DNA from 3 places in the Paraburkholderia sp. TE9906 genome. Region 3 is predicted to be linked to each of the others. Evidence: predicted binding sites of a transcription regulator. Region 3 holds the regulator's gene; each other region holds the start of a gene.
The links. The regulator LexA, encoded in region 3, represses DNA repair genes until DNA is damaged. The targets are predictions, from matches to a motif close to ACTGTATNNNNATACAGT.
Positions count from the first base shown of each region.

Region 1: the regulator LexA is predicted to act here: its motif matches at 1,879-1,896, upstream of ACZ9H4_RS14490 (VRR-NUC domain-containing protein).
Region 2: the regulator LexA is predicted to act here: its motif matches at 1,472-1,489, upstream of imuA (translesion DNA synthesis-associated protein ImuA).

Region 1 covers NZ_JBWCCT010000005.1:82,504-85,778, reverse strand. Annotated here, with positions in the region: gene ACZ9H4_RS14495 (ATP-dependent DNA helicase) at 1-80, opposite strand, end outside; gene ACZ9H4_RS14490 (VRR-NUC domain-containing protein) at 77-1,864, opposite strand; gene ACZ9H4_RS14485 (LutC/YkgG family protein) at 2,040-2,624, opposite strand; gene ACZ9H4_RS14480 (lactate utilization protein B) at 2,611-3,275, opposite strand, start outside.
Region 2 covers NZ_JBWCCT010000016.1:39,669-42,943, forward strand. Annotated here, with positions in the region: gene ACZ9H4_RS30770 (Y-family DNA polymerase) at 1-662, opposite strand, end outside; gene imuA (translesion DNA synthesis-associated protein ImuA) at 562-1,401, opposite strand; gene ACZ9H4_RS30780 (ribbon-helix-helix domain-containing protein) at 1,912-2,262, opposite strand; gene ACZ9H4_RS30785 (GMC family oxidoreductase) at 2,414-3,275, opposite strand, start outside.
Region 3 covers NZ_JBWCCT010000003.1:412,565-415,839, forward strand. Annotated here, with positions in the region: gene ACZ9H4_RS09625 (sulfate ABC transporter substrate-binding protein) at 1-792, opposite strand, end outside; gene lexA (transcriptional repressor LexA) at 1,102-1,752, shown strand; gene ACZ9H4_RS09635 (hypothetical protein) at 1,825-2,169, shown strand; gene ACZ9H4_RS09640 (DUF2939 domain-containing protein) at 2,327-2,929, shown strand; gene ACZ9H4_RS09645 (universal stress protein) at 2,992-3,275, opposite strand, start outside.

The DNA.
Region 1 (3,275 bases), on a different contig from region 3:
GCGGGTGTGAAGCGCAGGTCCAGATCGCCGCGCCGCGCGGTGAATTCGCACATTGCGCGCACGGCCACCACGTAACTCATGTGGCGGCTCCGTTGTCGAACGTCGCGACGGTCTCCGACGCGGCTGCGCCGTGCATCTGCGCATCATCGTGCCAATCTTCAGCCCAACGTACGTCGAGCACGCGCACCGGCATGCCGTGCTGCGCGCAATACGCGAGCCAGCGAATCTGGTTGTCCTGCAAGCGATCGCCGGGCCCCTTCACCTCGATCAGTTCATAGCGGCGCTCGGCCGGCCAGAAGCGGATCAGGTCCGGCAGGCCCGAACGGTTGCCGCGAATATCGCGCAGCAGGCGCTCGAACCACAGCTTCAGATGCGCGGCGGGCAGACAGTCGAGCGCGAGCGCGACAAGCTCCGGCGTCAGCAGGCCCCAGAACACGAACGGCGATTGCAGCCCCGCCTTACTGTGCAGATGCCGCAGAATCGTCTCGCGATAGGCCTCGCTATCGAGTTGCGCGAGACACGCGGCAAACTGGTCCGCGCGGCGCGCATGGAAATCCGGCGCATACAGATCGGCCGGGCCGCGCTGGAACGGATGAAAAAACGCGCCGGGCAGCGCCGCGAACACCGGCTCCCAGCACAGCAAACCGAATAGCGAATTGATCAGGGCGTTCTCGACGTAATGCACCGGCGCGGTATCGCACGCCAGATGATCGCGCGCGACGTATTCGACCGCTTGCGGCGTCTCGGGCTTCGGCAACACCAGCGTACTGCGCTCGACCGGGCGCGCTGCCGGCGTGCGCGGCGCCGGCTCGCCACGCTTGCGCCGCAAACGCGGCAACATGCGCGCGATGCGCTGCGCCTCCTCTTCGCTTTCCGGCGCGGCCGCGGCATGCGAGGCCAGCGCGAACGCTGCGTCGAAACGCTCGCTGCGTTCGAGTACGCGCATACGCCGATGACGCGCGCCAGGCCACGCGCAACGCTCATACACCGCGAGCGCGGCAGTCCAGTTCTGCTGCCGCTCGCACTCGTAGCCGATACGGAACAGCAGTTTCGCGCGACGCATGTCGAGCCACGGGTTTCCCGTTTCGATCGCGATCACCGTGGCGACGAGTTCGTCGATCGCGCTCGCGCTGTCGACGATGGGCAGCCACTCCAGCGCTTCACGGCATGCATGCAGCGCCAGATAAACATCGACGTCCGCGCGTTGCCGGAATGCGCGCGACGAGGGGCCGAACGCCACCTTTTCGTACTGGAACACGCCGAGATCGGCGAGCACGAACTCCGACCAGTCCTGCTGCAAATTGCCGAAGAACATCAGACGAAGCCGCTCGCACAGCGGTGCGATCGTGACGTGAAGAACGGTGTCCGTGGCGCCGCTGTGCCACGCGGCAAGCGGGCGACGTGCGGGATTTTCCGCGCCGCCGCCGGTTTCATGAAACGGCCGCAGCGTGTCCAGCAGATCGGATTTGCGCAAGCTCTTCGCGCCGGGAATCAAAGCGATGGCTTCGGCGAATATGTCCTGCAACTGGGGGCGCGTGCTGAGCGCGAACAGATCGTCGAGTGAAAGCTGCGGTTCGGTGTCGACCCAGCCGAGCGCCGCCATTGGCGCGGCCGCCTGCAACGGGCAGCCGATCTCGTCATACGCCAGACGGCTCGCGCGAAACAGCGCGCCTTTGCGCATCAGCATGCGCACCAGCAGCGCGCGCGATGCTTGCGGCAAGCCGGCGAACGCGGTGAGGAACGCCAGTTCGTGCGCGTCCATCAGATCGTCGTAACGCGCGGCGAGCCACGCCAGGGCGCGCTCGAAGTTCAGCAGGTAGTAAGGGACGTCAGAGCGGAGTTCTGATCGAGCATCGGTTGCCACGGGTTTTTGCATAACCTGTATGTTTATACAGTGATGATAGCAAAGTCCGTGGCGGGTTCTGCGCGTAGGCGCGCCCGAGCAATGAAACACGCACGCCGCCCCGCTTGGGCTGCACGTCCCCTGGCCAACGAATATTCGACGGAACCGAGTCGATCGCGTTCGATGGATCGTCCCGTCAGGGCGCGACCCACACCACAGTCAGCGAGCGCACGCCCTGCGCGCCGCGAATCAGCACGCCTTCGATATCGGCCGTCGCCGACGGTCCCGTGACGAGCGCCGCATAACGCGCGGCACGGAAGTCGTCGCGCCGGTAGACGTCCTGCAAGCCGTCGATCAATTGCGCCGGATCGAGCAGCACGACCAGGTGCTGGACGATATAGCCCAGCGCGTTGACGACATACTCGCGCTCGCTGAACCACACCGAGCCCGTTTCGGCGACCCCAAAGCGCGCCCGCACCACGCCGACGTCGATGTCCTGCAACGAAGCGGGCTCCGTGTCCGCCGCGAGCGCGCGCGTGCCCTGCACCTCGGGCGTTGCCGATGCAATCGATGCGTCGGCGCCGAAGCGCTCGCGAATCAGCACGCTCACGTCGCCGGCAGCCGCCACGTCGACGCAGGTGCCGCCCATCATCTGCAATGCCGCTGTAAACCGGGCGCGCAGATCGCCGCCCGGCGCGTCGAACAACGGCACGTCGGGACGCGGCCGCGCCGCTGGTTGCGCCTGCCGTACTTTCGCCAGAAAAGCCTCACGCGTTGCCATCGCCGCCTCCACGATTCTTTTTGTACCAGGCATGGAAGGTGAGCTTCGGCGCCTCCGGCAACTCGCGCTGTTTGCCCCAGATATTGAGCGGGTTGTACAGCATGAAATTCGGCAGAAGCCGCAATGCGCCGCCCATCGACGACACCGTTGCGCGATACAGAGTCGGACTCGCGAGCAGACGCCCCGCCATCTTCAACACCTCCTGCTTCACGAACGGCACTTCATGACGCTCGGCGATCACCGTGCGCCATTTGTAAATCTGCTCGTGAATGTTGATCTTCACCGGACACACGTTCGTGCAACTGCCGTTGAGCGTCGACGCGAACGGCAGCGCGCTATAGCGCTTCAGATCGAACGTCGGATTGATGATCGCGCCGATGGGCCCGGAGTAAGTGCCGCCATACGACAGCCCGCCGCTGCGCCGATACACCGGACAGGTATTCATGCACGCGCCGCAGCGGATGCATTTGAGCGAGTACCAGAAGTCCTCCATCGCCAGGCGCTCCGAGCGGCCGTGATCGACGAGGATGTAATGCATCTCGGTACCCGGCCGCGGCGCACGGAAATGCGACGTGTACTGCGTGATCGGCGAACCGAGAGCGCTGCGCGACAGCATGCGCACGAACACGCCGAGGTCCGACACCCTGGGAA
Region 2 (3,275 bases), on a different contig from region 3:
GCGCAGCCGACGTGCGCGAACGCATCGCGATGCGCCGGCGCCACCGGCAGCAGCGACACGGACAGACCATCGAGCACATGCGCGAGCGACGTCTCCTTGATCACATGCCAGCGACGCCCCTGCCGGGCGCAACGTGCCTGCGCCAATAGCCACGCGCCCCAGGCTGTCGGCGCACAGGCGATGCGCGCCGTATAGCCGAACTCCTTCACCGTGGCCTGCACACGCGACAACAACATGCGCAAGCCGCCGAACAGCCTCAAGCCGGAGCCGACTTCCAGCAACAGCGTGTGCGCGTCGGCGAGCGATACTTTCGGCGTGTAGGTCAGCAACGCAAGCGCTATTGATTCGAATGCCTGAGTTTCGCGGGTAGCGTCGGCGGCGAGCAGCGTGAGTCCCGGCGCCAGCGCCAATGCATACGAGCGCGAATGGCCCGCGTGCACCCCGGCACGCAAGGCGTCCAGGTCCGGCATCAAAATGTGCGCGTGATCGGCCAATGCATAACAGCGCCGCTCGACGATGCCTGCCGCGGCTGGCGGCTGGCTTGCCTCGCGGTCGCACGGTTCACACCGATTCGGTTTCGCGGGCAAACCATCCGGAAGCGACGCGAGAGGCTTCACCGCTTCCAGCGACAAGAGTGGCAATGTGACTGCGATCCACAACATGTTTGACCTCTGGTCCTTGATGGCGGCCGATTCCTTTTTCCGGCAACAAGGCGCTTTGTAAAGGCAGAACGAGACGAAGAGGTTCGGCTAGCGCAGGCCCGCGACGCTTGAAGATATCGATCGACAGGCCAATCTCCTGCAGCCATTGGCGACGGTTGATCGTCTGCGCATCGGCCGGCAAGAGCGGCTCGCAGATCATTCGCAATGGCGCGGGTGAAGATTGCGCGGCCGCCTCGACAGGCCGGATCAAAAATGCCAGCGAGGTGGACTCCTGAGCCGCCACTTGCAGGCGCCGAACCTTATCGGCACGCGCATGCGGCAGCCACACCAGCACCGCGCCGATGCCGTCCTGCTTCAATGCCTGAGTGGCGGCCCACAGTGCCTGATCTTCATTTGAGCGTACCCATAAGACGCGCCCGACATCGATGCCCCAAGCCCTCAATGCCCCGGCACACGGCTGATAAGGAGGCGACACGAACAGGACATGCCGTTCGGTCTGCGTCGTCAACTGGCGAAGTGAATGGGCCAGCAAGCGTATTTCGCCTACACCACCATGCTCGATCAGTAATTCCGTCAGGCCGCCTGCCGACCAGCCTTGTCCCGGCAACACACGATCCAGGGCGGCGTAGCCGCTGGAAATCACGCGCGAGCCCGATTCGGCAAGCTCGTTGCCCTGCCACACCTGACGCCGCAATTGCGACGACAGCGTGGTCGTCGCAAGCTGGATCGCTGCTGCCATAGACACGCTCTTTGAATAGGGAATGCTCCGCCCTGCCCGGCCTTGAGCTACGCATAAGGCGGTCGACGGTACTGTATATTTATACAGTATTTTGAGATGGATGTTAAGGCACGCAGTAGAAGTGGATGTCGGCAGAAGCTGCTCTACGACGCGAGAGGAGCAAGCAGTCGATCATTCCACATTGTGGGATTATCGGTCGAACTGTACGCCGGGCTTAGGGTAGAGCGGCGCATCACGTGGCAAATGAGGAATAAGAACTGCGAAGCACTGATTCAGTTGCCGGTGGGCAACCATGACGTCGGGCATCAGATTCGTATCCGGATCGACACTCAATGACTCTCTGGATGCCTGTTCCACCGAGCGGTGAGCGACCTCGCCCGAAAGCTCGCCACGTCGTCGCCGCGTCCGGATTGCGCTTTGGTGTCGAGTGCTGCTTGCGCTCCTGCCTTACCCACAGGACGTTTTCTGTCTTCCGGTATCCGCGCCTGAATTCAACCGCCGGCTTCCACCTCAAACGGTCTTCAGAATTCTCGGCCGTGCCTCATTCACCACGGCCGGCAAGCCAGGCGGCGTGTCGCCAGTACTCGCCCCCTTCTCTGTGCGCATCGACAGATAGCGCAGACAGCACACCCGCAAAAACGACGCAAAATTGGTGGGCATCTCGCCACGCAACGCGATCAGTTCGTCATACAGCTTCACGGCGAACTGACTGGTCGTCAGGTTTTCGCGCGCGGCGATTTCGCACAGCACGTCCCAGAACAGATTCTCGAGCCGCACCGTCGTGATCACGCCGTGAATCCGCAGCGAACGGGTGCGCGATTCATAGAGGATCGGATCGGCGTTGATGTAAATCCCACACATGGCCTGCACTCCCGGTTTGGCGGCGAACATGCCGTGGCGTGTTTCACTGCTTCACTGCGCCACGGCATGCGGCCCGACTGCGTCAACTTACGCCGGCATCCGTCGCCCGACAATCTGGTCGAACCCGCATGCGGCCCCACGGTTTGCACGCTCACACCGCGCGCTTGCCCATCTGCGACGCGATGTGATCGGCCTGGCGGATCGCCAGCGTAACGATCGTCATCGTCGGGTTTTCGGCCGCGCCGGTGGTGAACTGGCTGCCGTCCGCGATGAACAGGTTCGACACCTCGTGCGTCTGGCCGAAGCGATTGCACACGCCGTCTTCGGCTCGCGCGCTCATGCGCGCTGTGCCGAGGTTATGCGTGGACGGATACGGCGGCACGCGATACACCGTCTTCGCGCCGGCGGCCTCGTATACCGCCGTGCCCTGTTTGAACGCATGCTCGCGCATCGCTTCGTCGTTCGGGTGATCGTCGAAATGCACGTTGGGAACCGGCAGTCCGTACTGGTCCTTCACGTCCGCATTCAAGGTCACGCGATTGGTCTCGCGCGGCATGTCCTCGCCGACGATCCACATACCCGCCGTGTACGCGTACTGGTCCATCGCCTGGGCGAACTTCGGCCCCCACGCGCCGGGGTCGAGAAAGGCCGCGTAAAACGGCAGTCCGAGCGAGATGGTCTCCATGTGATAGCCCCCCGCGAAACCGCGCTGCGGGTTGAACACCGCTTCGTCCTCGATGATGCCGGCCATCGTGGTGCCCTTGAACATGTCCACCTGATCGTTGAACACCGCATACACCGAACCCGTGGTGTGGCGCATGTAATTGCGGCCCACCTGCCCCGAGCCGTTCGCGAGACCTTGCGGAAATTTGCTCGAATGCGAGTTCAGCAGTAGACGCGGCGTCTCGATCGCATTACCGGCCACCGCGACGATGCGCGCCTTTTGCCGCTGCAATTTGCCGTTGGCGTCGTAGTAGAGCACCTCTTTCGCCTTACCGCGCGCGTCGGTTTCG
Region 3 (3,275 bases):
GACCTTGTCCACCACCGCGACCGGCGGCTCGGCCAGAATGCTCACCGACGGCACGACGATTTCAAACTTGTCCGGACCGAACTCCTTGAGCGACAGGAACGCTTCGTTTTCCCACGCGATCAGCACGTCGCCAATGCCGCGCTGCACGAAGCTGGTGGTCGCGCCACGCGCGCCCGAGTCCAGCACGCCGGCGTTCTTATACAGCTTGCCGACGAATTCCTTCGCTTTCTGCGCATTGCCGCCCGGCTGATGTTCCGCGTACGCCCACGCCGCGAGGTAGTTCCAGCGCGCGCCGCCCGAGGTCTTCGGATTCGGCGTGACGATCGACACACCCGGCTTGATCAGATCGTCCCAGTCCTTGATGTGCTTCGGGTTGCCCTTGCGCACGAGAAACACGATCGTCGACGTGTACGGCGACGCGTTGTCCGGCAGGCGCTTTTGCCAGCCCTTGTCGAGCAGACCCTTGCCGGCGAGCGCGTCGATGTCGTAGGCGAGCGCGAGCGTGACGACGTCCGCCTGCAGGCCGTCGAGCACCGAGCGCGCCTGTGCGCCGGAGCCGCCGTGCGACTGCTTGAAGGTGATCGTCTCGCCGGTCTTCGCTTTCCATTCCTTGCCGAACGCCTGGTTGACGTCCTGATACAGCTCGCGCGTCGGGTCGTAGGAGACGTTCAGCAGCGTGGTGTCGGCCGCGTGCGCCGAGGCAATCGCGCCGAGCGCGCCGGCCGCGCCGAACGCGAGCGCCGCGATGAGTTGCTTCGTTTTGCGAGCCAGCCCCGTGTGTCGATGATTCATGTCAACTTTCTCCGCGTGTAGTGCGCTGAAACCAGCGTGATTTGTTCTGTGTCGCGGTCACGTGCACATGAGCGCCAACTGGAAGGCAGTCTATCGAAGCGCTTTCATCATTAAAAATAATGTTTCTTCATTCTTTAATACGCAAAAGTGGTAATGACAGCTGGATAAGGCGTTGCGGCACGAAAACGGATGTTTTGACGCCGATGAGCGACGCCGTAACGGCCCCCAGGGTCACGAACTTAAAGTAAAGCTTGAATTGCGCCGAATACTGTATAAAAATACAGTCACCTGTTCATACATACAGTGGCCATGACAAAACTCACCGCACGACAGCAGCAGGTTTTCGATCTGATTCGCCGGGCGATCGAACGCACCGGTTTTCCGCCCACCCGCGCGGAAATTGCCGCCGAGCTGGGCTTCAGCTCGGCCAATTCGGCAGAAGAACATCTGCGCGCGCTCGCTCGCAAGGGTGTGATCGAACTCGCCGCCGGCGCGTCACGCGGTATTCGCCTGCTGGCGGGTCCGGAAGATTCACCGCATCAGTTCACGCTGCCGCACGCGAGCATCATGCAGCTGTCGCTGCCGCTGATCGGCCGGGTGGCCGCGGGCAGTCCGATCCTCGCGCAGGAACATATCTCGCAGCACTTCGCGTGCGACCCGGCGCTGTTCTCGAGCAAGCCCGACTACTTGTTGAAGGTGCGCGGGTTGTCCATGCGCGACGCGGGCATCTTCGACGGCGACCTGCTCGCGGTGCAAAAGAAGAGCGAGGCGAAAGACGGTCAGATCATCATCGCCCGGCTTGGCGACGACGTCACGGTCAAGCGTCTGAAGCGCCGGCCTAACGGCCTCGAGCTGATCGCGGAGAACCCCGATTACGAGAACATTTTCGTTGAAACCGGCAGTGCGGAATTCGCGCTGGAGGGTATCGCCGTGGGGCTGATCCGCCCTGGCGAGTTCTAAACCACCGCGCCTGTTCGCTTAATCCCACGCTGCCTCAACGCTGCCTCAACGCTGCATCGCCTGGAGAGACTCATGGAACGCCTTGCCCGCCTGTTGCCCTTTCGCCAGTTCGGTCGTTTGCGCCATTTGCGCAATCTGGTGCCTTGCTCATTGATCGAAGCACCGGCTCAGGACTGCGCCTCGCTGTTCGACGCGCCCGCTGATGGAGCGAGCCTGCCGTCGTCATTGCCGGCGTTTGCCCGTGTGTCGTTGAACTCGGGGTTGAATACGGCGGAACCCGCACGGCGCGCGCCGGTGCGCGTCTATCACGGGCCGTCGCGGCTGATCATGGTGGGCACGGTCGAGGCGGTGTGCGGCATGATCGACCGTTGCATTGCCGATGAAGCCAATGTGCACGGTGCAGTCTTCGAGTCGTGAGCGTGTCCTGTGCAGGCAAGAGGCTGCACCATGCCTCGCGCATCGCTGTTGTCGTGCTCGCTTTTCAGACCTGCTGTTCGGATATTTGCATAGAATGGGATTGTTTTTGCGGGGCCGTAGTCCACGTTAAATCCAATCTGATCGGGAGTTCCATTCGATGACAGGTCCGACACGAACCAAGGGCGCCGCCACCCGGCCGCTGCTCATCACGCTGGTTGTAGTCGTAGTGATTGCGGCACTCGGGTTTGCTTACGCGTCACCCTATATCGCGCTGAATAATCTCAAACGCGCGGCAGATGCACGCGACGCGCAAACCGTGAATCAATACGTCGATTTTCCCGCGTTGCGCGAGAGCCTGAAGGAGCAGATCGCAGGCATGCTGACGCGCCGACTGGACGCGGATAACGACAGCAAAATGGCCACCATCGGCGCGATGATCGGCGTGACGCTGATCGGTCCGCTGGTGGATTCCTATGCGACACCGGACGGCGTCGCGGCCTTGTTGAACGGCATGCCGCCGCACGGCGATCCTGGTGAACATCCGCCTGCCGCAGCCACAGAAACGCCTGCCTCACCCGCCGCCGACACCCCCACCACTGCAACGACCCCACCATCGCGGCAAACCACGGCAGGCTATCGCGGCCTCAACGAGTTCGTCGTCACCTACCGGCGCGGCGAAGCCAACGCGCACTACTCGGCGGTCTTTCGGCGCGAAGGTCTGTTCACGTGGAAGCTCGCCGCGATCAATCTGAACGAATGACCGGCCGGCCGTCACGGCCAGCCACTCGCCCCATGCGCGGCGTCCCTACGCAGCAAGCCGCATCAAGCCGCAGCTTGCTGCTGCTCCTGCGCGGAAGAACACGCCACCAGAATGCTGCACGACACGCGATCGAGCAGCGGCGTGTTGCCCGCCCCCATCCACCATCGCGACAAGCCGGTGCGGCAGCGATGCCCGACCACCACGAGATCGACATGCAGGTCGTTGGCGAGGTTCGCAATCTCGTCGATCGGATGACCGAACGCGAAGTGCCCTTGTGCGCTCACACCACGCTCGGTGAGCCAGTCCACCCCTTCCTGCAGGATGTCGCGCGCGGTTTTTTCGAAGC